Regions from separate parts of the Clostridium fungisolvens genome, predicted to be linked through region 1. Evidence: riboswitches for the same ligand, from Rfam matches in the RefSeq annotation. Region 1 holds a riboswitch; each other region holds the start of a gene.
The links. A riboswitch is a leader RNA that binds a small molecule or an ion and turns the genes downstream of it on or off. The one in region 1 is predicted to bind lysine.
Positions count from the first base shown of each region.

Region 2: it holds a riboswitch for lysine, as region 1 does, so the genes downstream of both, bsdtw1_RS06275 (transporter substrate-binding domain-containing protein) here and lysA (diaminopimelate decarboxylase) in region 1, are expected to answer to the same signal.
Region 3: it holds a riboswitch for lysine, as region 1 does, so the genes downstream of both, bsdtw1_RS14650 (aspartate kinase) here and lysA (diaminopimelate decarboxylase) in region 1, are expected to answer to the same signal.

Region 1 is NZ_BLZR01000001.1:219,018-226,528, reverse strand. It holds gene lysA (diaminopimelate decarboxylase) at 402-1,694, opposite strand; lysine riboswitch at 2,008-2,210, opposite strand; gene bsdtw1_RS00910 (beta/alpha barrel domain-containing protein) at 2,426-3,115, opposite strand; gene bsdtw1_RS00905 (NAD(+) diphosphatase) at 3,368-3,859, opposite strand; gene sfsA (DNA/RNA nuclease SfsA) at 3,900-4,592, opposite strand; tRNA gene bsdtw1_RS00895 (tRNA-Glu) at 5,120-5,194, opposite strand; rRNA gene rrf (5S ribosomal RNA) at 5,199-5,316, opposite strand; rRNA gene bsdtw1_RS00885 (23S ribosomal RNA) at 5,373-7,511, opposite strand, start outside.
Region 2 is NZ_BLZR01000001.1:1,529,662-1,537,172, forward strand. It holds gene bsdtw1_RS06250 (alpha/beta hydrolase) at 108-833, shown strand; gene bsdtw1_RS06255 (hypothetical protein) at 1,047-1,526, shown strand; gene bsdtw1_RS06260 (DUF1858 domain-containing protein) at 1,822-2,070, shown strand; gene bsdtw1_RS06265 (AraC family transcriptional regulator) at 2,292-3,227, opposite strand; gene bsdtw1_RS06270 (SDR family oxidoreductase) at 3,442-4,185, shown strand; lysine riboswitch at 4,397-4,580, shown strand; gene bsdtw1_RS06275 (transporter substrate-binding domain-containing protein) at 4,831-5,667, shown strand; gene bsdtw1_RS06280 (amino acid ABC transporter permease) at 5,911-6,687, shown strand; gene bsdtw1_RS06285 (amino acid ABC transporter ATP-binding protein) at 6,705-7,439, shown strand.
Region 3 is NZ_BLZR01000001.1:3,310,490-3,318,000, reverse strand. It holds gene bsdtw1_RS14670 (VIT and vWA domain-containing protein) at 1-512, shown strand, start outside; gene bsdtw1_RS14665 (DegV family protein) at 643-1,503, shown strand; gene bsdtw1_RS14660 (ferredoxin hydrogenase) at 2,144-3,877, shown strand; gene dusA (tRNA dihydrouridine(20/20a) synthase DusA) at 3,948-4,973, opposite strand; lysine riboswitch at 5,329-5,501, shown strand; gene bsdtw1_RS14650 (aspartate kinase) at 5,748-6,947, shown strand; gene bsdtw1_RS14645 (DUF554 domain-containing protein) at 7,074-7,511, opposite strand, start outside.

The DNA.
Region 1 (7,511 bases):
TTTCGGATCGAAGTAGTACATCTTTAGCTGAACTACTTAACAATTAAAATACACCTTATATAAGTATATCATAATAAATTTTTTTTTCTATTGTAGATAGATAATTTAAAGGTTATTTTTCCACTTGCTGTAAATGCATTGTATAAAATTTAATTGGGTGAATTATATGATATACCTTTTCTACCTTTATGTAAATAGTTTGGCCTTAAAAATAATATATAGGCGCCACATTCTTCTATTTTACTGTTTAACTTATATTATGTTTCATTGAAAGTAAAAAACAACAGAGTGTCGATATATTCAACACTCTGTGTAAATCTTCAATTACTAGTTTATACAGATAAACTTTCTAATAAAACTAAATTTAAACTTGATTTAAAATTCAATTTTATAATATAATTCTATATTTCATTGCTAATTACATCTGCATAAGTTTCTCTTTTACAAACAAGTCTATCTTCACCATCTTTTATCATAACAACAGCTGCCTTAGGAACCTTATTATAATTATTAGCCATAGAATAACCATAGGCACCTGTTGACATTATAGCCAATAAATCACCAGTTTGAACCTTTGGTAATCTTATATTATTTATTAATATATCTCCAGATTCGCAGCACTTTCCAGCTACGGTTACGTCTTCTAGCTCGTCAGAATTGACTTTATTAGCTACTATTGATTCGTATTCAGCATTATATAACGCTGGTCTAATATTATCAGTCATTCCACCATCTACAGATATATACTTTCTTATTGACGGAACTTCTTTAATTGACCCAACTTTATATAATGTAATTCCCGCATTTCCAACTATAGATCTTCCTGGCTCTATAGTAAGTATAGGCATATCTAATCCTAAGTCTTCACAAACTTGATCAGCCTTACTTAAGATTGCTGCACAGTATTCACTTGCTGGTTTTGGTTCATCATCAGAATTATAATAAATTCCGAAACCACCTCCAAGATCAAGTTCTTTTATTAGATATCCTGTGGCATTATAAATATCCTTAATAATTGTTAGCATTATCTCAGTTGCATCTTCATAAGGTGTTATATCGAATATTTGAGATCCTATATGACAATGTAACCCAGAAAGTTCTACATTCTGTAATGATAAAACCTTATTAACAACATTTAATACATTATCGCCTATATATGCAAAGCCAAATTTTGAATCTAGCTGACCAGTCTTGATATACTCATGTGTATGAGCTTCTATACCTGGAGTTATTCTTAAATAAATTCGTTGCTTCTTATTATGCTTTCTAGCAATCTTGTCGATAAGTTCTATCTCCATTTCATTATCTGCTACAAAAGTACCTACACCAAGATCGATTCCTAGTTCAATTTCGTCAATTGTCTTGTTATTTCCATGGAAATATACTTTTTCCAACGGGAATCCAGATTTATATGCTGTAAAAAGCTCTCCACCTGACACAACATCTAAATATAGATTCTCATCTTTTATAATCCTGCACATTGCAAGAGTTAAGAATGCCTTTCCAGCGTACGCAACTCTATTATTTCTATTTTCACAATTAAATCCATTGTAATATTCTCTACAATTCTGTCTAATAAGATTTTCATCAAAAACATACAGCGGTGTAGAATATTTTTCTGCAAGCTCTGTAGCTCTAACCCCATTGATTGATAATACATTCTCATCAATATTCATACTTCCAAACAATTTCATAAACATTGCCTCCCCAATTTTAACTAATAAGATCTCTTTTACTCTTTACCTTATTATGATTTAAGTGCCACTCCTAAATTATGATATTCTTCAACATCAAATAGTGCAATCAGGCATATGTAAAATTAGCCAAAGCATTTAAGATTCTGTGATACTTAATTTTATAGCCTCTAAAAAAGTAAAAAACGTCACAGAAAATATCTGTGACGGGTAGAATTCGCTATAAGGTGAAATTGCAGAAATGAATTTTTATCTTATGATATAACTCTAAAATATATCAAAAGCCTTTGAAAATACTATATCGCAATTCTTAATCCCTTGTAGCTCTCCACTTTAATAATTGAAAGATAACACTATAATTATCTTTCTTTAAAGTGACAGTTATATACATATTATATATATAACCAGAAAAAAACTTCGCCAAGTTATCTTCTTCGGCTATTTTTCCTTTCTTTATTCATCTACACTTGCCAGCTCCAAATAAATACTTTTAAAAACAGCACCTCTACCCTAGGTTTCGTTTAATACGTTGAATCGGATAATACTTTAATATTATTAACGACTCGACATTATTCAATTTTATTTATAATTTAACTACTATGATATCATATTAAAATAAATATGCAATACAAAATAGAAATAATTAATATAGAATGTACTTCCAAAGTCTACATTTCAAGGATGATTCACTCTTAAATTATGCTTAAGAAATCATCTATATAGATATATCGCTATTCTTTATCACTTCTGTATTTAACCATAAGTTCGCTAAATATCTCACCAGAACTAGGAGGTGTATATGTTATAGCGTTTGCTCCTGCAATTATCGTCTCTTTTATACTTTCAGTTGTTGGTCCGCCTGTAGCGATAATAGGGAAGTCTGGAAACTTCTTTCTTACATTACGGACTATTTCGGCAGTATTTTTCCCACCTGAGACATTTAATATGTTAGCTCCTGCTTCTATTCTACCTTCAAAATCATCGTTTTCAGATACAACAGTAACTATTATCGGTATATCTACTGTATTTCTCAATTTACTTACAATCTCATTTGAAGTAGGTGCATTTACTACAACTCCCATAGCACCTTTAAATTCCGCATCCAATGCAAGATTTATAACTCTCATTCCTTGAGTTATACCTCCTCCTACTCCACAAAAAACTGGAACGTCTGCAGCAAGCATCAAAGCTTCAGTAATAATAGGCTGAGGAGTAAATGGATATACTGCAATTATTGCATCAGCATTAGTGTTTTTTATTATTGCAACATCAGTAGTAAATACTAATGACTTTATTCTTTTGCCGAATATCTTTATTCCACTTGCATCCCTTATAACTGCAGGCATTTCTATTAAGTGATTTCTTAGAGCTCCTTTAATCTCAGGTACATACTTTGGCTCTTTATTTGTATTTCCTATCATTTAAATATCCCCCTTTCCCTTCCATAAAAATATATAATTAATAAATTGTAAATATCAAAGAAATTAAGCAAAAACTCTTTTACAATTAAAATATATATACAAACGAATTTTGCCTTATTACAATTTCCTAAAGAATAAAAATAATTTGAAAATTAACTATATTTTAATACAACAAGTTTCTCTTGTCATTTTTTTTATATTAATTTTTCTTTAATTCATATGACAATATTATTCAAAATATAACAAATATAATTATTTTAATTCATTAAGTATCTTCCTAACTACTGCTTTTCCTATCTTATCTTCAGTCATTTCACCTATTGCATCTTCAATATTGCTCCAATCTAACCATTCCACTTCCGAAGACTTTATAATTTCTCCTGATTTGTAGTGTGCTATATATGTAAGCATGAGTAGATCTTTCCCTTTAACATAATCACTACCTAAATATTTTATGTTGTCTACTATTAATCCCGTTTCTTCTTTTACCTCTCTATAAACAGCATCTTCAGCTTTTTCATCGGGGCTGATATAACCTGAAACAAGTACTTTTGAATTTTTATATATATAGCTTTGCTTAAGTAGCAGTATCTTATTCTCCTTTATAATGGCAACAACAATACAAGGTCTTGGCACATCAAAAAACATCATATCATCCTCTGAACAATATGGTACTCCCCCCTCATCCCAACTATGTCTTTCTTCAAGCTTCTTCCCACAAAGTGGACAATATACGAATTTCATGTCATTCCCCCTAAAATTACCTTACAATATATTCTATATACTATAATATCACTTGAACTTCCCTTTTCAAAGTTATGCTGTTTGGAGTAACCTCAGAGCAATATGCAAAGACATCAACCCCATTTTTAGCTGCATATCTTAATGCCTCACCAAATTCAGGATCTGTTTCATCATGAGGCGTAAATGCTTTTATATCATCTAGTTGTATAAGAAATATAACTCCAGCTCCTTTTCCTTGTCTTTTAACCTCTACAAGTTCCAATAAATGCTTTCTCCCTCTTTCAGTAGGCGCATCTGGAAAGCTAGCAATTCCATCTTTTTCTAAAGTCACTCCTTTAACTTCTAAATAATATTCTGAGCCAATATCATCACTAAGTTTAAAATCAAATCTGCTATTTCCAAAAGTTTTTTCTCTCATTATTATATTATATTTCTCCAAGGAAGGAATCATTTTATTTATCAGTGCCTCTTGTACTACCTTATTTGGGATATGTGAATCTATACTTATGAGATTTTCCCCTTTGTATGCAGCTATTAAATCATATTGTGTTTTTCTTTCCGGCGAATCCTCCTTTCTAAGTATAACCGTTGTTCCTGGTATCAAGATTTCTTTGCATCTCCCTGTATTGGGAACATGAGTCATTATTTCCTTACCTTCTAGTACTACATACCCTTGAAATCTATTTGGCCTTTTAACGAATACTGCTTCTAGCACAGGTTTCTCTATTAACATATTAATCACCTTCATAATATATTTAAGATAGTTATCCACATTATTCACACATATTGTCCACATAAAATGTGTGCAATGTTAATACTTAACCATAAAATTTATATCTTCCCTTATAATTATTGCTTTTATGTAAGTTTTTGTAGGTTTATATACTATTTTGTTGTAGCATATTTATTAAATTGAGTATGCTAAACTCTAATAATTAACCTAATTATATTATTTTCTTATGGCATATGGCAATAAATATTAGTTTTCCCACTACTTATCCACATTTATTCACAGGTTTGTATACAAAAATGTGGACAACTAATATAAAAATCGGCTTTTTTGTGAATAAATCAATACTTTTTATAAAAACAACTTTTTTCTACATTTTCTCCGAAAAAAATACTAATTTTATAGACAAAAATAAGGAATTACCCTTAAGAGTAACTCCTTATATATTCATTTATAGGCTTCAGCCCTATTACGTTCTACACATATATAAACTCGATAAACTCCGGAAGTAAATCGAGTTATATAAGTTATGGTGACTCCTAGGGGAATCGAACCCCTGTTACCACCGTGAAAGGGTGGTGTCTTGACCGCTTGACCAAGGAGCCATGAACCTAGCGACCACTTACTCTCCCACACAGTCGCCCATGCAGTACCATCAGCCGTCTAAGTCTTAACCTTCGTGTTCGGTATGGGTACGGGTGTAACCCTTAGACGCATCATCACTAGATATTGAAAGATTATTCTTTCAAAATTGCACTTAAGTTTACTTTGTAATATCTTGTATTGGTCAAGCCCTCGACCTATTAGTATCGGTCAGCTGAACATGTTACCATGCTTACACCTCCGACCTATCAACCTCGTGTTCTTCGAGGGGTCTTACTAGCTTACGCTATGGGAAATCTAATCTTGAGGTGGGCTTCACGCTTAGATGCTTTCAGCGTTTATCCCTTCCCGACGTAGCTACCCAGCTATGCTCCTGGCGGAACAACTGGTGCACCAGAGGTCAGTCCATCCCGGTCCTCTCGTACTAAGGACAGCTCCTCTCAAATTTCCTACGCCCGCGACGGATAGGGACCGAACTGTCTCACGACGTTCTGAACCCAGCTCGCGTGCCGCTTTAATGGGCGAACAGCCCAACCCTTGGGACCTACTTCAGCCCCAGGATGCGACGAGCCGACATCGAGGTGCCAAACCTCCCCGTCGATGTGGACTCTTGGGGGAGATCAGCCTGTTATCCCCGAGGTAGCTTTTATCCGTTGAGCGATGGCCCTCCCACGAGGTACCACCGGATCACTAAGCCCGACTTTCGTCCCTGCTCCACTTGTGGGTGTCGCAGTCAGGCTCCCTTCTGCCTTTGCACTCTACGAACGATTTCCGACCGTTCTGAGGGAACCTTTGGGCGCCTCCGTTACTTTTTTGGAGGCGACCGCCCCAGTCAAACTGCCCACCTAACAATGTCCCGTCACCAGCTTCATGGTGCCCGGTTAGAATCCCAGTACTGTCAGGGTGGTATCCCAAGGACGACTCCACATCCCCTAACGAGGATGCTTCCAAGTCTCCCACCTATCCTGTACAGACAATACCGAAACTCAATGCTAAGCTACAGTAAAGCTCTACGGGGTCTTTCCGTCCAATCGCGGGTAGCAAGCATCTTCACTTGCACTACAACTTCGCCGGATTTACAGTTGAGACAGTGCCCAAGTCATTACGCCATTCGTGCGGGTCAGAACTTACCTGACAAGGAATTTCGCTACCTTAGGACCGTTATAGTTACGGCCGCCGTTTACTGGGGCTTAAGTTCACCGCTTCGCGTTACCGCTAACGATTCCCCTTAACCTTCCAGCACCGGGCAGGCGTCAGCCCCTATACATCAGCTTTCGCTTTAGCAGAGACCTGTGTTTTTGCTAAACAGTTGCTTGGGCCTATTCTCTGCGACCTACTCTCGTAGGCACCCCTTCTCCCGAAGTTACGGGGTCAATTTGCCGAGTTCCTTAACTGTAATTCTTCCGCCGGCCTTAGGATTCTCTCCTCACCTACCTGTGTCGGTTTGCGGTACGGGTACTACATTTCTCCCTAGAAGCTTTTCTTGGCAGCGTAGAATCAAGTACTTCAGCCTAAAAGGCCTTCCCCATCACACCTCAGCTAATACAGGCGGATTTGCCTACCTGTATACCTAAGTGCTTAGACTAGCATCCAATAGCTAGCACACTCTATCTTCCTGCGTCACTCCATCGGTAATAACGATTTGCAGTAGTATCGGAATATCAACCGATTGTCCATCACCTACGCCTTTCGGCCTCGGCTTAGGTCCCGACTAACCCTCAGCGGACGAGCCTTCCTGAGGAAACCTTAGGTTTTCGGCCACTAGGATTCTCACCTAGTTCTCGCTACTGATGCCAACATACTCACTCGTAATCAGTCCACCGCTCCTTACGGTACGACTTCAGCCCGATTACGACGCTCCCCTACCCCAGCAGATAAATCTGCTAGCCGTAGCTTCGGTGATAAGTTTGAGCCCCGAACATCTTCGGCGCAGGATCTCTCGACTAGTGAGCTATTACGCACTCTTTTAATGAGTGGCTGCTTCTAAGCCAACATCCTAGTTGTCTTAGAAATCCCACATCCTTTTCCACTTAACTTATACTTTGGGACCTTAGCTGACGATCTGGGCTGTTTCCCTTTTGACTACGGATCTTATCATTCGCAGTCTGACTGCCGGACTAATACTATATGGCATTCGGAGTTTGATAAGGTTCGGTAAGCGATATGCCCCCTAGCCCATTCAGTGCTCTACCTCCATTAGTCATATCCGACGCTAGCCCTAAAGCTATTTCGGGGAGAACCAGCTATCTCCGAGTTCGATTGGAATTTCTCCGCTATCCACAGCTCATCCCATGGTTTTTCAACACCAACGTGGTTCGG
Region 2 (7,511 bases), 1.3 Mb from region 1:
TAAGGCAAAGTGTTGAAATTAAGTGGTTATTCATTCGATGCTTTAATGAGTTTAATTTCAACGGTACTTCTTAACTTACACCGAAAATTCATTAAAAGGAGTAGAAGATGAGTGGTAGTATAGATTTGTTTACATGTGAGGGATATCATTGTAGCGTATATGTTCCCGAGCAATATATTGAAAGTGAATCAAGCTTTCCAGTTGTATATGTAAATGGTGTAAATGATATAAGAGAAATAGTTGGTGCTATAGAGCCATATTTCTATAAAGATTGTCCTCCATTTATTCTAGTAAATATCCAGCCTAAAAACTGGAATGATGATTACACTCCTTGGGCAGCAAAAGGCATAGCTAGGGATGGAGAAGACTTTGGGGGTAAAGCTGATAATTATATTGAGACTCTTTTATATAAAATAAAACCATATATTGATACTAACTACAGAACTAAGTCTGATTACAAAAACAATGTATTACTTGGATATTCTCTTGGAGGTCTTTTATCTTTATATGCACTTTATAGTTGTGCATGTTTCGGTAAAGTAGGAAGCCTTTCAGGATCATTATGGTATGAAGAGTGGATAGAATATATGAGTTTAAATAATCCTTATAATAAAGATGCTAAAGTTTATTTATCTCTTGGAATAAAAGAAAGTAAAAGCAGAAACCCACGTATGGCTAATGTAGGAGTTTGTACTGAAAAAGCATTCGAAATGCTACAAAAGCAACTTAGCAGTGAAGAGAATGTTAAATTAGAGTGGAATAATGGAGGACATTTTACAGAAATAACTGAAAGATTTATAAAGGCAATTTTATGGCTTGTGAAAGATTTATAATAGATATAATCTTATGAATCCATAGTTAAAATATTAAAAACATTCAAAAGACTATCTTATTAAATGTAAAATATATACAAAATAAGCAAGTGTAATGGTATAATGATTTTGAGGATAACTGATTTATGAAGATTAAAATTACGGAGTTTAAGACAATAAGTAAGTAATAATGAATCATATTTTAGTTGTTAAATTTAATGATGGATGGGTATTATGAAAAAAAGAGATGTTATAGGTCTATTAGTCATTATTATATTAATATTAACAATTTTACTTGGGATAAAACTTTTTAAAAGTAGTTCAATTGTAGTCTATAAAACTGACATAATAGCTGATGACATAAGAATTAATAATCTTACATTAGTATCATTTGAGGATAAGTTATATGTTCAAGATGGATATATACTGAAGCTTACAAAGGAAGGAAGTAAAGTAGACTCTTTGAATGTTGATGTTGAAGTAGCAGGGAAAAGTGTTATAGGCTTTGTTTATGGAGACATATTTAAGAAATATAATGAGAGTGTTACAGATACTTTTAATGTTATTGAAGATGTTAAAATATCTAAAGATTCTAAAATGACAGTTAAGATAAGATATACAATAGATGGAAAAGAAAAAGAGTACAAAGATGCAATTAAGATGAGCTCAATTATGAAGTTTGATGAAAAGAATCCAAATGCAGTGAGAAAGTAATAAAATATAGATAAATTTAGATGTATAAAAAAAGCATTATCCAACTTAGGATGGTGCTTTTATTCATAATAATAGTTGTTGTTTGGAAGAGACGAGTAAAATGCTATAGATAATCTTCTGCAATTAGACGGAGAAGAATTTGTGATATACCTTGCTGCAGTTGGAAAAAAGAAAGAGGTTTAAATAAAATCATAAAACTGTAACTTAAATCACAGAAAACAATTTTTATAAATGTTACTATGGATATAATAAGTTATTATATAACGATGTATGTTTTATGAAAGGATGGTACATTATGAGTTACGATATAAAAGAATTAGATATTAATGAAGGAACATTAATAGGAGATATTGCTAAAAAATATCCGTCTATAAGAGAATTCTTAATTGAACTATCACCTAAATTTGAAAAGTTAAAAAATCCAATATTGTTTAAAGCTATGTCATCAAAGGCAACAATAGCACTTGTTAGTGAAAAAAGTGGATTTGAAGTTGAAGATTTGATTAATATGATAAAGAAGCATATTGAAGACAAAAATATATAAAGAAGATAGCGTGTATTCATTAGAGCGGAGAGCTTTGAATCTACGAACTAAATTGTGTGAGATTTTAAATATATGCTTATATAAAAAATAAAAATAGTGTCAGACTTAAAAGATGATATTGTCTAGATTAAAAATAATAAGTAATTGAAAAACACCTTGTAGGATAGAAAAACTATTATACAAGGTGTTTTTATTATTAATATTGGTTACGATAAATATCATTAGAAATTTACATATATAGAATTTTTTAATCTCTTTATATCGCTTATAGGTGGGAGTCCAAACATTCTTGAGTATTCACGACTAAATTGGGAAGGACTTTCATAACCTACTTGAAATGCTGCATCTGCAGCTTCTAAGGTTTCTGAAAGCAATAACCTTCGCGCTTCTTGTAATCTGACTTGTTTTTGATATTGAAGAGGGCTCATTGCAGTAACTTTTTTAAAATGATGATGCAATGATGATGGACTCATATTTATAGTTTTTGCCAGTTCCTCAATACTCAAGGATTTTGAAAAATCTTTGTTAATTAAGTTTATAGCACTTGAAATTGCTTGAGCATGGCTTCCAATCATAGCAAATTGTTTTACCACATCCCCCTGATCATCTTGTAAAATTCTATAAAGAATTTCTCTAATAAATAAAGGGGCAAGAACTGGAATATCTGCTGGTGTTTCTAATAGACTAACAAGTCTTAGAAGAGCATCTAGTAAGGATAGACTAGTCTTATTTACAATCAGTCCACGAGGGGGATTCTGTTTTGTCATAGTTGCTTGTTTAGTTTCCTTTATTATATCAAGAATTTGATCACTACTAAAGCCAAGTCTTAAGCTTAAATATGGGGCATCAGATGAAGCTTCAATGATCTGACCAGTAATAGGCAAGTGGACAGAAGCAACTAAATAGGAATTTTTATCATATCTATAACCTTCAGAACCTAGTATAACCATTTTTGCCCCTTGTACTATCACACATAAGGACGGTGTATAAATCGAATGTAAAAGTTCTGATTTCTCCGTGGAACGGATAAAGTCTAGTGACGGTATTGAGGAAGATTGAAGTCCTTCTTTATCAGTAAAACGTTCTATGAGATTAGCTAATTGTTTTAGTTTATCTTCAAACAATTCATTTAATTTGTTTAGCTTTTCATTCTCCATAGTGAACTCTCCTTTAGATTATGTAAAGATTATAGTTCTTTTTGGAGGATTAGGCAATGATTAAACGTAAATAGGCTACCTGCGAAGGCTTCTCATATATTACAATTAAGTTAAGAAATTATAGTGTCTAAACTCAGATGTAGCTATAGATGAAACATGCAAAGAATTAACGTGATTTTGGGCAGAATAAATTAATGCAAGAAAGGATGGATATATGATGAAAGAATTAAATGGAAAAGTAGCAATTATTACTGGGGCATCAAGAGGTATAGGTAGTTCTATTGCAAAACAATTAGCTGGGGCAGGAGCTAAGGTAGTAGTTAATTATTCAAATAGTCCTGAAAAAGCAGCTGAGGTGGTAAATGAAATTAAAAAGAATGGTGGAGAAGCTATTGAAATACAAGCTGATATAAGCAAAGTAAGTGATGTAGAAAACTTGTTTACAGAGACCATTGAAGCTTTTGGAAAAGTAGATATATTAATCAATAATGCTGGGGTAATACTATATAAATTACTTTCTGATGTTACAGAAGCAGACTTTGATAGGCTCTTTGATATAAATGTAAAGGGAACTTACTTTGCATGTCAGCAGGCAATGAAGTTAATGGAGAATAACGGTAGGATAGTCAATTTCTCAACATCTGTAGTAGGAAGTATGCTTCCAACCTATAGTGTGTATGCAGCTACAAAAGGCGCGGTTGAGCAGATAACTCGCCAATTGGCTAAAGAATTTGGAGCTAAGGGAATAACAATAAATACAGTTGCACCTGGGCCTGTTAATACCGATCTATTTAATGTAGGAAAAACAGAACAGCAAATAGATGCAATGAAAAAGGCTAATGCTTTTGGACGACTTGGTGAAACTGAAGATATAGCAAATGTTATTGAATTTTTAGTAAGTGATAAGGCTCAATGGGTTACAGGGCAGACTCTTAGAGTTAATGGTGGATTTGTATAATATTGATTTTGGAATTAGTGAAGATGAATTACTTTGAATCGTAACTAATTTTTAAATTTACATGATTTGTTTTTGGAGAACTCTAATAAAACGTGTATATAGTGGTGCTGAATATCAAAAATTGTTAATTAATAATGAACAAATCTATATTGACATATATGGTGTCCTGTTGTACACTGTTTATATAATTTAATAAGGCCTCACTTTAACTTAGTGAGGTAGAGGCGCGGTGTTTAATAGTTCTTAGAGGAGTTTGAGAGTACTATGATTCTAAGAAGAAGGAAATGTCGCCGAAGTTTATAATACTTCTCAGTATTATTTGCTGGGTCTGCAGTTAAGAACTGCAGGACTGTCTCAATAAACATCCCGGTTTATTGAGTTGTGCTATCTCATTTGGGAAAAAGAAGGGGTATTAGGCTAATTTTGTGTATTAGGACCTGAGCTCATCTCAGGTCTTTTTTTATTACAATCAGATATGTAAGAATTGCAATATATGGATGAATCTACATATTATTGAGCTTAATAACTTTATAAGTCTAAAAGGTTGTATGTAATGAGAACTTATTAATGAATTAAACAATGTCTTAAAAATAGGACAAGTAGCATAATACAAATTTAAATTTAATAAAAAGGGGATAATTAAACATGAAAAAGAAATTAGCGTTATTAATAGCAATGACAATATCAGCTACAGTACTTTTAGCAGGTTGTGGAACAAAGGCAAATGCTGACAAGAGTTCAGCTTCTAACGGAACTTTTAAGATAGGTCTTGAAGCTGGATATGCACCATTTAACTGGACTCAAAAAGATGATTCAAATGGAGCAGTAAAAATAGATGGAAGCTCAGAGTATGCAGGTGGATACGATATAGAAATAGCTAAAAAGATAGCTAAAGATTTAGGTAAGGATTTAGTTGTAGTAAAAACTGAATGGGATGGTCTTGTACCAGCATTAACTTCAGGTAAAATTGATGCAATCATAGCAGGTATGTCACCTACTGCAGAACGTAAGAAGACTATAGATTTTTCTGATAACTACTACAAATCAAACTTAGTTATGGTAGTTAAAAAGGGTGGTAAGTATGAAAATGCTACATCAATACAAGATTTCAAAGGAGCAAAAGTAACTGCTCAATTAAATACATTCCACTATTCAGTAATAGATCAAATTCAAGGTGTTCAAAAACAACCAGCTATGGATAACTTCCCAGCAATGAGAGTTGCCCTTGAATCAGGTATAATTGATGGTTATGTTTCAGAACGTCCAGAAGGCGTAAGTGCTGAAACTGCAAATTCAAAGTACAAAATGGTTGAATTCAAAACTGGATTTACTACATCTGATGATGATACAGCAATAGCTGTAGGTGTTGCAAAGGGTAGTGATTTAACTTCAAAGATTAATAAAACATTAGCAGGTATCTCAGAAGAACAAAGAAAGACAATAATGGATACAGCTATAAAAAATCAACCAGCAGCAAAATAGTAATGTTACAAGTATGCTAGAGCTACCAAATATAAGATTTGGAAGATAGCTTTGAAAAAAATCGTCAATGAAGGTTATAAAAACAGTTTTTTATTAGAAACCGAATGTATTTAAGGATGTGCCGCTTCTTTTTAAACTTTTTAGAACATTCCTAAGTTGTGAGGAAAAGACTTGAAAAGTGTTGTTAACTATGAAGCAGTATATCTGTACCACATTCGGTTTCATTATTGAAGGAGGAAAAAAATGAGTTTTGATTGGGTTGTAAAAATTGTTTCAGAAAACTGGCAGATGTTCCTTAGAGGAGCTGGCACTACTCTGTTAGTTGCACTGACTGGTACTATTATAGGGTTTGTAATAGGTTTATTAGTAGGAGTTATAAGAACTGTACCAATGCCTGAGAAGGGTATTAAAAGATATTTCCTTAAGCTCGTAAATGCACTATTATTTGTTTATATAGAAGTATTCCGTGGAACTCCGATGATCGTACAGGCTATGGTAATTTACTATGGTACAGCTTTGGCATTTAATTTGAATATGGATAGACTTTTTGCAGCAGTACTTATAGTATCTATAAACACTGGTGCTTATATGTCAGAAATTATTCGTGGTGGTATTGTTTCGATAGATAAAGGACAATTTGAAGCAGCAGATGCTATAGGAATGAAGCATTTTCAAGTTATGACTAATGTTATATTACCACAAGCTATACGTAATATATTACCAGCAACAGGTAATGAGTTCGTAATCAACATAAAGGATACTTCGGTACTTAACGTAATTTCAGTAACTGAATTATACTTCCAAACAAAATCTGTTGCCGGAAATAATTTTAGATACTTTGAATCATTCTTTGTTGCATGTATACTTTATTTTATAATGACTTTTACAGTAACAAGAATATTGAGATTAATTGAAAGAAAATTAGATGGACCAGATAACTACATTATGTATGCAAATCAAATGCAGGTAGAAACACCTGAAGATATAGCTAGAAAAAATAAAGAAGTTAATATGTATTAAACGAAGGAGGGAATAGTATGGAAAATGTAATTGATATTAAACATTTAAGTAAATCTTTTGGAACTCATGAAGTGCTTAAGGACATAGACTTTTCAGTAAAAAAGGGAGAAGTTGTATGTATAATAGGATCATCAGGATCAGGAAAATCTACCCTTCTACGTTGTGTTAATCTACTTGAAAAGCCAACTGGTGGAGAAATCATATATAAAGGTGAAAACATCCTCGATGATAAACACGATATTTATGCTTATCGTACAAAACTAGGTATGGTATTCCAATCATTTAATCTTTTCAATAATCACAATGTTTTAAGCAATTGTGTTGTTGGACAAGTAAAGGTGCTAAAACGTTCAAAGGCCGAAGCAGAGGAAGTTGCAAGAAAGTATTTGAAGGTTGTAGGCATGGAACAATATATTAATGCTAAACCAAAGCAATTATCAGGTGGACAAAGGCAGCGTGTAGCTATAGCTAGAGCACTTTCAATGGAACCAGATGTAATGTTATTTGATGAACCAACTTCAGCACTTGATCCAGAAATGGTAGGAGAAGTTCTTAAGGTTATGAAGGAACTTGCTGAAAGTGGACTAACAATGCTTATAGTAACTCATGAAATGGGCTTTGCTGAAGAAGTATCTGATCGCGTAGTGTTTATGGATAAAGGAGTTATTGCAGAAGAAGGAACTCCAGAGCAAATATTTAAGAATCCAACTCAAGAGCGTACTAGAGAGTTCTTAAAGCGTACATTAAAATAATAAAATTTAAGCCTTTTAAAGAGCAGTAAATTAAAATATTTACTGCTCTTTTATTTATGTAATTTTAATATT
Region 3 (7,511 bases), 3.1 Mb from region 1:
TAAAGCTTATAGCTAGGAATCAGTTTGCAGAAGGATCATTTGATAATTCAGAAGAAAGCACTTTATACGATAGAATAGAAAATACTTGTTTATCATTGATTGCTTTTGGTCTAGGAAAGGAAGATTTAAATCTTTATAACAAGCAAATTGATAAAGGTATAAAGTATGTGGCTCGAACCTTAACTGATGTTGAAGAGTTATTAGATGAGAACCTTTGTATGCTTACATTAAGTACATTTAAGGCTGTTGAGAAAAAAGGATTATTAAGATCGAAGACTGAACAAGATGTAGTTGAAGCTGTGAATGTAATCAAGGATGTAATCAAATATAACGAATACTCTGCATTAGAGGGACTAATGAAACTTAATAGATTCGATATAATTACTGAAATTTCAATAAGTTTTATAGCCTCAGAAGCTATTGATAGTGAGCAATTGTTTGAAAATATACAACACAATTTAAAAGAAAATATAAGAGATGTGGCTAAATATGCTATATTAAAGTTAATATAAGATTTTATAAATGCTTGTAGAAGTTATCTTTTACAAGCATTTATAAATTATATAGTGATAGGAATTATTTGTATTAATTTATATAAAAGAGTATAATTTTAGACAAAGAATCTTACTGGGGGTAATCATCTTGAGTATAAAAATAATAACAGACAGTACATCATATATACCGGAGGACTTAATTAAAAAGTATGATATTTCTGTATGTTCATTAAATGTAATATTTCAAGGACAAAGTTATAATGAAACAACTATGGATAGGACAGCTTTTTACGAAGAAATATTAATATCTAATGAAATACCAACATCTTCTCAACCAGGGTTGGAAGATCTTTATAAAATTTTTGAAAAAGAAGTTTTGAAGAAAAACTCAATAGTAGGGGTGTTTTTATCATCTGAAATGAGTGGTACATATTCAAGTGCAAATCTTGTGAAAGAAATGATATTGGACAAATACCCTGATGCTAAAATAGAGATCCTGGATTCTGAGTCAAATTGCATGCAGATGGGATATGCAGTACTTGCAGCAGCAAAGGCTTCTTATGAAGGAAAATCAATGGAGGAGATAGTAGCTGCAGTAGAGAACATGAAACTCAGAAGCAGATTTTTATTTGTCCCTAATACATTAGAATACCTAAAAAAAGGCGGTAGAATAGGTGGTGCTTCTGCATTAATAGGTGCATTTTTGAAGATACATCCTATACTTACTGTTGAGAATGGAAAAACTTCAATATTTGCAAAAGTAAGGACAAAGAAGAGAGCTATAGACACAATTGTTGAAGCTTTTAGAAAAGATATAGATAGAAATAACTTAGGTGAAGTAGTTGTGCATCACATAAATTCGGAAGTAGAAGGAAAAGAACTAGCAAAAACTATAGAAGAAATAGTAAAAACAAAAGTACAGTTATGTGATATAGGACCAGTGATAGGATTGCATGTAGGTCCAGCAACAGTAGGTCTAGCTTATTACACTGAGAATCCGCTTAGATAAATATAAATTAATTTAAATGAAATTAATAAAGGTGAAACGCTTTAGTACTTAAACTCAAAATAAAGATTGCGATAAATCTACGAATCCTTATTTTGATAGATTCAAATATGAAGTGTTTTATCTAAAAATGTGCCACTTCGTAACAAAACTTTATTTTGAATCATTCCAACAAAAAATGTGAGGTGATTTAAAAATAGAGTCAGGAGCGAACTGGTACATTTTTATATATTATGAAATTTAATTTAAAACAAAAGTTAAGGGGATTGCCTTAAGATAATGAAAAATATATGCAAAGTGAGTTAAAAAAATAACAAAGTTTATTGTTGACAATCCCGACAATAATGCTAAACTTTAACTAAGTGAAGTCATTACGTTAATTTTCCAATTTTCAGACTAATTAAATTATCAAAAAATCATAGGTTTTTTTGATAAAAATAAAAATTTTTCGTAATAGCACATTTGTAAACGTTTTTATGAGAAAAAAATAAATTTAATTTTAAATATTACATAGGATTTTCTTTAACAATCTGCTAAAATATAAATGCACATTATGATTTTGATTATAAGAAGTACAAGATGTAAGGTAAAACCTTACTTAAGTCGCATTTATTGAAATGATATTTTAATCAGAGGTGAAAGAATGAAAAATATAATATTAAACGGTAATGCTGTACAAGTAAATGAAGATATGACAATCCTAAAACTTGCTAGAGATAACGGAATAGATGTATCAACACTTTGCTTTTTAAAAGATTGTAACGATGTTGGTAATTGTGGAGTATGTGTAGTTGAAATCGAAGGAAGAGATGAACTAGCAACTTCTTGTAATACATATGTAGAAGACGGAATGGTTATAACAACTAATTCTGAAAGAGTTCAAAACCACATAAAAGAAAGAGTATCAACTATGCTTGATAGACATGAATTCAAATGTGGACCTTGTAAGAGAAGAGAAAACTGTGAATTCTTAAAGTTAGTAATTAAGACTAAAGCAAAAGCATCTAAACCATTCGTAGTGGCTGATAAGTCAGAATACGTTGATGATAGAAGTGCTTCACTTGTAATTGATAGAACTAAATGTGTACTTTGCGGTAGATGTGTTGCTAAGTGTGAGAAGAAGACTGGAACAAGCTCAATACAGTTTGTTGAAAAAGATGGACAAAAGGTTATAGGAAATGAAAGCGGTAAATGCTTTGATGACACTAATTGCTTATTATGTGGACAATGTATTATAGCTTGCCCAGTAGATGCATTATCAGAGAAACTTCATATTGATAGAGTTAAAGAAGCTTTAGCTGATCCAGAAAAGCACGTTATAGTTGCTATGGCTCCATCTGTAAGAACTTCTTTAGGTGAATTATTTAATATGGGATTTGGAGTAGATGTAACAGGAAAAGCTTATACAGCTTTAAGAAACTTAGGTTTTGACAAAGTATTTGATATAAACTTTGGAGCTGACATGACAATCATGGAAGAAGCTACAGAATTAATTCAAAGAATAGAAGCTAACGGTCCATTCCCAATGTTTACTTCTTGCTGCCCAGGTTGGGTTAGACAAGTTGAGAACTATTTCCCAGATATGCTTGGAAATCTTTCATCAGCTAAGTCACCACAACAAATCTTTGGTACAGCAACTAAGACATACTATCCAGAAATAGCAGGCTTAGATCCTAAGAATGTATTTACTGTAACTGTTATGCCATGTACATCAAAGAAAGCTGAAGCTGATAGACCAGAAATGGAAATCAACGGTCTTAGACAAATTGATGCAGTTTTAACTGTAAGAGAAATTGCTAAGATGATAAAAGAAGTTAAGATGAATTTCGCAGCACTTGAAGATGGTATAGCTGATCCAGCTATGGGAGAATACACTGGTGCTGGTACTATATTCGGAGCAACAGGCGGAGTTATGGAAGCAGCATTAAGAACTGCTAAGGACTTTGTTGAAAAGAAAGATCTTGAAAATGTTGATTACGAAATGGTAAGAGGTTTACAGGGAATAAAAGAAGCTACAGTTGAAATTGGCGGAAACAACTACAATGTTGCTGTAATCAATGGAGCTGCTAACTTATTCGAATTTATGAAGTCTGACAGAATGAAAGAAAAAGAATATCACTTCATAGAAGTTATGGCTTGTGAAGGTGGTTGTGTAAACGGTGGTGGACAACCTCATGTTAGCTCAGCTACATTAGAGACTGTTGACATAAAGGCTGTAAGAGCATCTGTGCTTTATAATGAAGATAAGGGTATGAAGAAGAGAAAGTCTCATGAAAATGTTGCATTATTAAAGATGTACGAAACTTACATGGGAACTCCAGGCGAAGGAAGAGCACATCATTTACTTCACCACAAATATACACCTAAAACAAAGTAAGATAATTATTAAAAGAGTTTGAGATTTCTCAAACTCTTTTTGCTGTATAAGCAAATTTAGAATTGTAAAATTATATTTTTTTATCAAGTACATCATGAGGTAAAGAATCTAAGGCATCTCTTAGTATAGTACTTTTAGTGCCTTTAGAAGGTGTTGAAATCAATCTCTTCCACAAAGAGCTTCCGGGCTGATTTTGAAATAGGCCGATAGTATGTGATAATGCCAGGTGTGCATTCTCCCCCTTGTTTTCTAAATTTTCAATATAAGGGAGAAAACCTTCAATGACGTCCCTTCTAGTTAATGAGGTTAAGGTTTGGCAGTTGTATAATGAATCAAATCTAGCCATAAAAGCAGGATTTGAATATGCTTCTCTCCCAATCATGACACTATCTACATGTGTTAAATGCTCATGTATATCGTCTAAGGTTTTGATTCCTCCATTTATCTCAATAATAGAATTCGTAAACTCTTTTTTTATAGCATATACCATGTCGTAGTTTAGAGGGGGAATATCTCTATTTTCTTTAGGGCTTAATCCTTCTAAAATAGCAATTCTAGCATGTATTATATTTCTATCAGGAGCTGCCTTATTTATTATGCTCATAAAGTCTGAAAGATGCTCGAAATCATGAAACGATCCGTAAGGCATAAATGAAGAAGTAACTTTAGAACTGCTAATTCCTATTCTATGTTTTACTGTAACAGGCTTTTTAGTTGCACTCTTCATTGAAGAAATCATTTCAGCTATTAATTCAGGATAAGCCATTAATGATGCACCCATCATATTTCCTGAAACTCTATCTGAAGGGCAGCCTGCATTTAAGTTTATCTCATCGTAATTCCATTCTTCAGCTATTTTTACTGCCTTATACAACTCTTCAGGATTAGATCCTGCTATTTGGAGTGCTATTGGGTTTTCAATAGGAGAAAAATCTAAAAGCTTTTTTCTATCCCCATTTATTATTGCCTGAGCTGTAATCATTTCAGTATATAATAAGGTGTTTTTAGTTAACAGTCTAGCAAAGTACCTAAAATGCCTATCGGTCCTATCCACCATGGGTGCAATGCTTATAATATGGTTAAAAGAATTGTTCATATATATATTCTCCTTAGTAAGCTATTAAAATGTTTGATGCTGTTTAGCACTTTGTTTGAATTAAGTGGTCTACTTATAATTATCATCAATTAATAATTATTATAAATAGGAGTAAGTGAAAAATGCAATCTAAATCTTTTGTAAATTAACCATTAAGTGGTAGTGTATAAACGGGTTGCTTTAAGATTTAACAGATAAGTTTGAAGTTTATAAATAAAAATGAATAAATATTCTTTTTATATACAAAACATAGAAATATATTTAATGAGAAAAATATTTTAATATGTTTAATTTAGGTATTGAAAAGTTATTGATAATATGTTAGCATAAAGTGAACTTAATATTATCTAAAGAAACCTAGGGTAGAGGTGCTGGATGTTAAAAGTACTCATGAGTAGCTGGCAAGTGATGATTCATGAAGAAAGGAACAACAGCCGAAGAGAATGTACTGCGAATATATTCTCTGGCTATACGTATAAGATATGTATAGTTGTCACTTAAATTTATAAGTGGAGAGCTACAAGGTGACACGAGATGCGTATTTAATATTTTTGTATTTTTATGCAGCTAAGGTGTACCTTGGCTGCATTTATTTTTTTATTTTTTACTATGTTCCGAGAATTTACTTTAAGTTTTTTATCTAAATCTGTGGAAAATAAAGCATATTATCTGCTCAATTATCTTAACATAGATTTAGAAAAGGTATATTGAAAAAAGGTTACTAATGAAAGTTGTATTAGCAAATTTCGTTATAAGGGAAAAGGGGGCTTCTAGTTGAAGACAGTAGTACAAAAATATGGTGGAAGTTCAGTGGCTACAGCTGAAAAAATACAAAAAGTAGCAGATACGCTTATAAAAAAGAAAAATAAAGGAAATAACGTAGTTGCGGTTGTATCAGCTATGGGGGATACAACTGATGACCTAATCAATCTTGCAATGTCAGTTAGCGAAAATCCTGATAAGAGAGAGATGGATGCGTTAATTTCTACAGGTGAAATTATATCGGCTTCACTTTTAGCAATGGCGCTAAAGAATAAAGGGTATGATGCTATAAGCTATACAGCATATCAAATCGGAATAAAGACTTCAGGTATTTATGGAAAGTCTCTAATTGATGATATTGACGTAAAGAAGATAAAAAGTAGTCTTAACGAAGGAAAGATCGTTATTGTTGCAGGATTTCAAGGAGTAAATGAAATTGGGGACATTACAACCCTTGGAAGAGGTGGCTCTGACACTTCTGCAGTGGCACTGGCGGTAAAGCTTAAAGGAGAATGTGAAATATATACTGATGTAGATGGTATATATAGCTGCGATCCAAGAAAGTTTAAGGAAGCTAAGAAACTTGATTTTATAGATTATGAAGAGATGCTTGAGCTTGCCAGTCTCGGAGCTCAGGTAATGCACTCTAGAAGTGTAGAACTCGCACAAAAATATGATATTCCTATATATGTAGGACTTAGTTGTAGTGATATTAAAGGAACAGTAATTAAGGGGGTAAAGGATATGAATTTAGAGAGTAAACCAGTAACAGGTCTTGCAACTAGCGATGAGGATGTTTCCGTAACAGTACAAAATTTATCTTCTAATATAAATATTTTATCAGATTTATTTGAGGCAATTGCAAATAGAAAAATTAATATAGATATGATTTCTCAGACAGCGCCTATGGAGAATTTAGTGAATGTATCATTCACAATACCTAAGAATGAAATAAATGAGTGCATGGAAATATTAACTGATTTTTCAAATAAGGACAATATACTAATAGATGAAGATATAACAAAGTTTTCACTAGTAGGGTTAGGAATGAAAAATACTACTGGGGTTGCGGCAAGACTATTCAAGGTGTTTTCTGATGCAAATATAGAAGTTAAGATGATTACAACATCTGAAATCAGAATTACCTGTGCCATAAAACAAGAGCATAAGATTAAAGCTATTGAAACAGCAGCTAAGCATTTTAACTTGTAATAAAAAGTCAGCTTACAGAATACTTGTAAGCTGACTTTTTTATGTTGAGCTCTACAGCTTTCTAAATGAATTAATAGAAAGCTGTAGAGCTTGTTCTCTAAATTAGCTAGAAATAAAAGTCTTTAACTATGCAAAAAAGGAATATATCATAGGTATTATTATGGCAGGAAGTAGGTTCGCTACCTTAATTTTAGTAATACCTAGCATATTAAAGCTTAAACCAATAATAAGCAAGCTTCCTACTGCTGTCATGCTGTTTATTACTGTAGTTGTTAAGATTCCTTGAATCAGCGTAGCAAGTAGTGTTATAGCTCCTTGATATATTAGTACTGCAAAGGCAGAGAATATAACGCCAATACCAAGTGATGAAGCAAAAACTATTGATGAAATACCATCTAGAATGGATTTGTTAAATAGTACAGTATGATTTCCCTCAAGACCACTTTGGAGGGAACCAACTATTGCCATAGCTCCAACGCAAAATAATAATGATGAAGTGACAAATCCTTCAGCAATAGGGGAGTTCTTTGTCATTTTATTAAATTTTTCTTCAATGAATTCTCC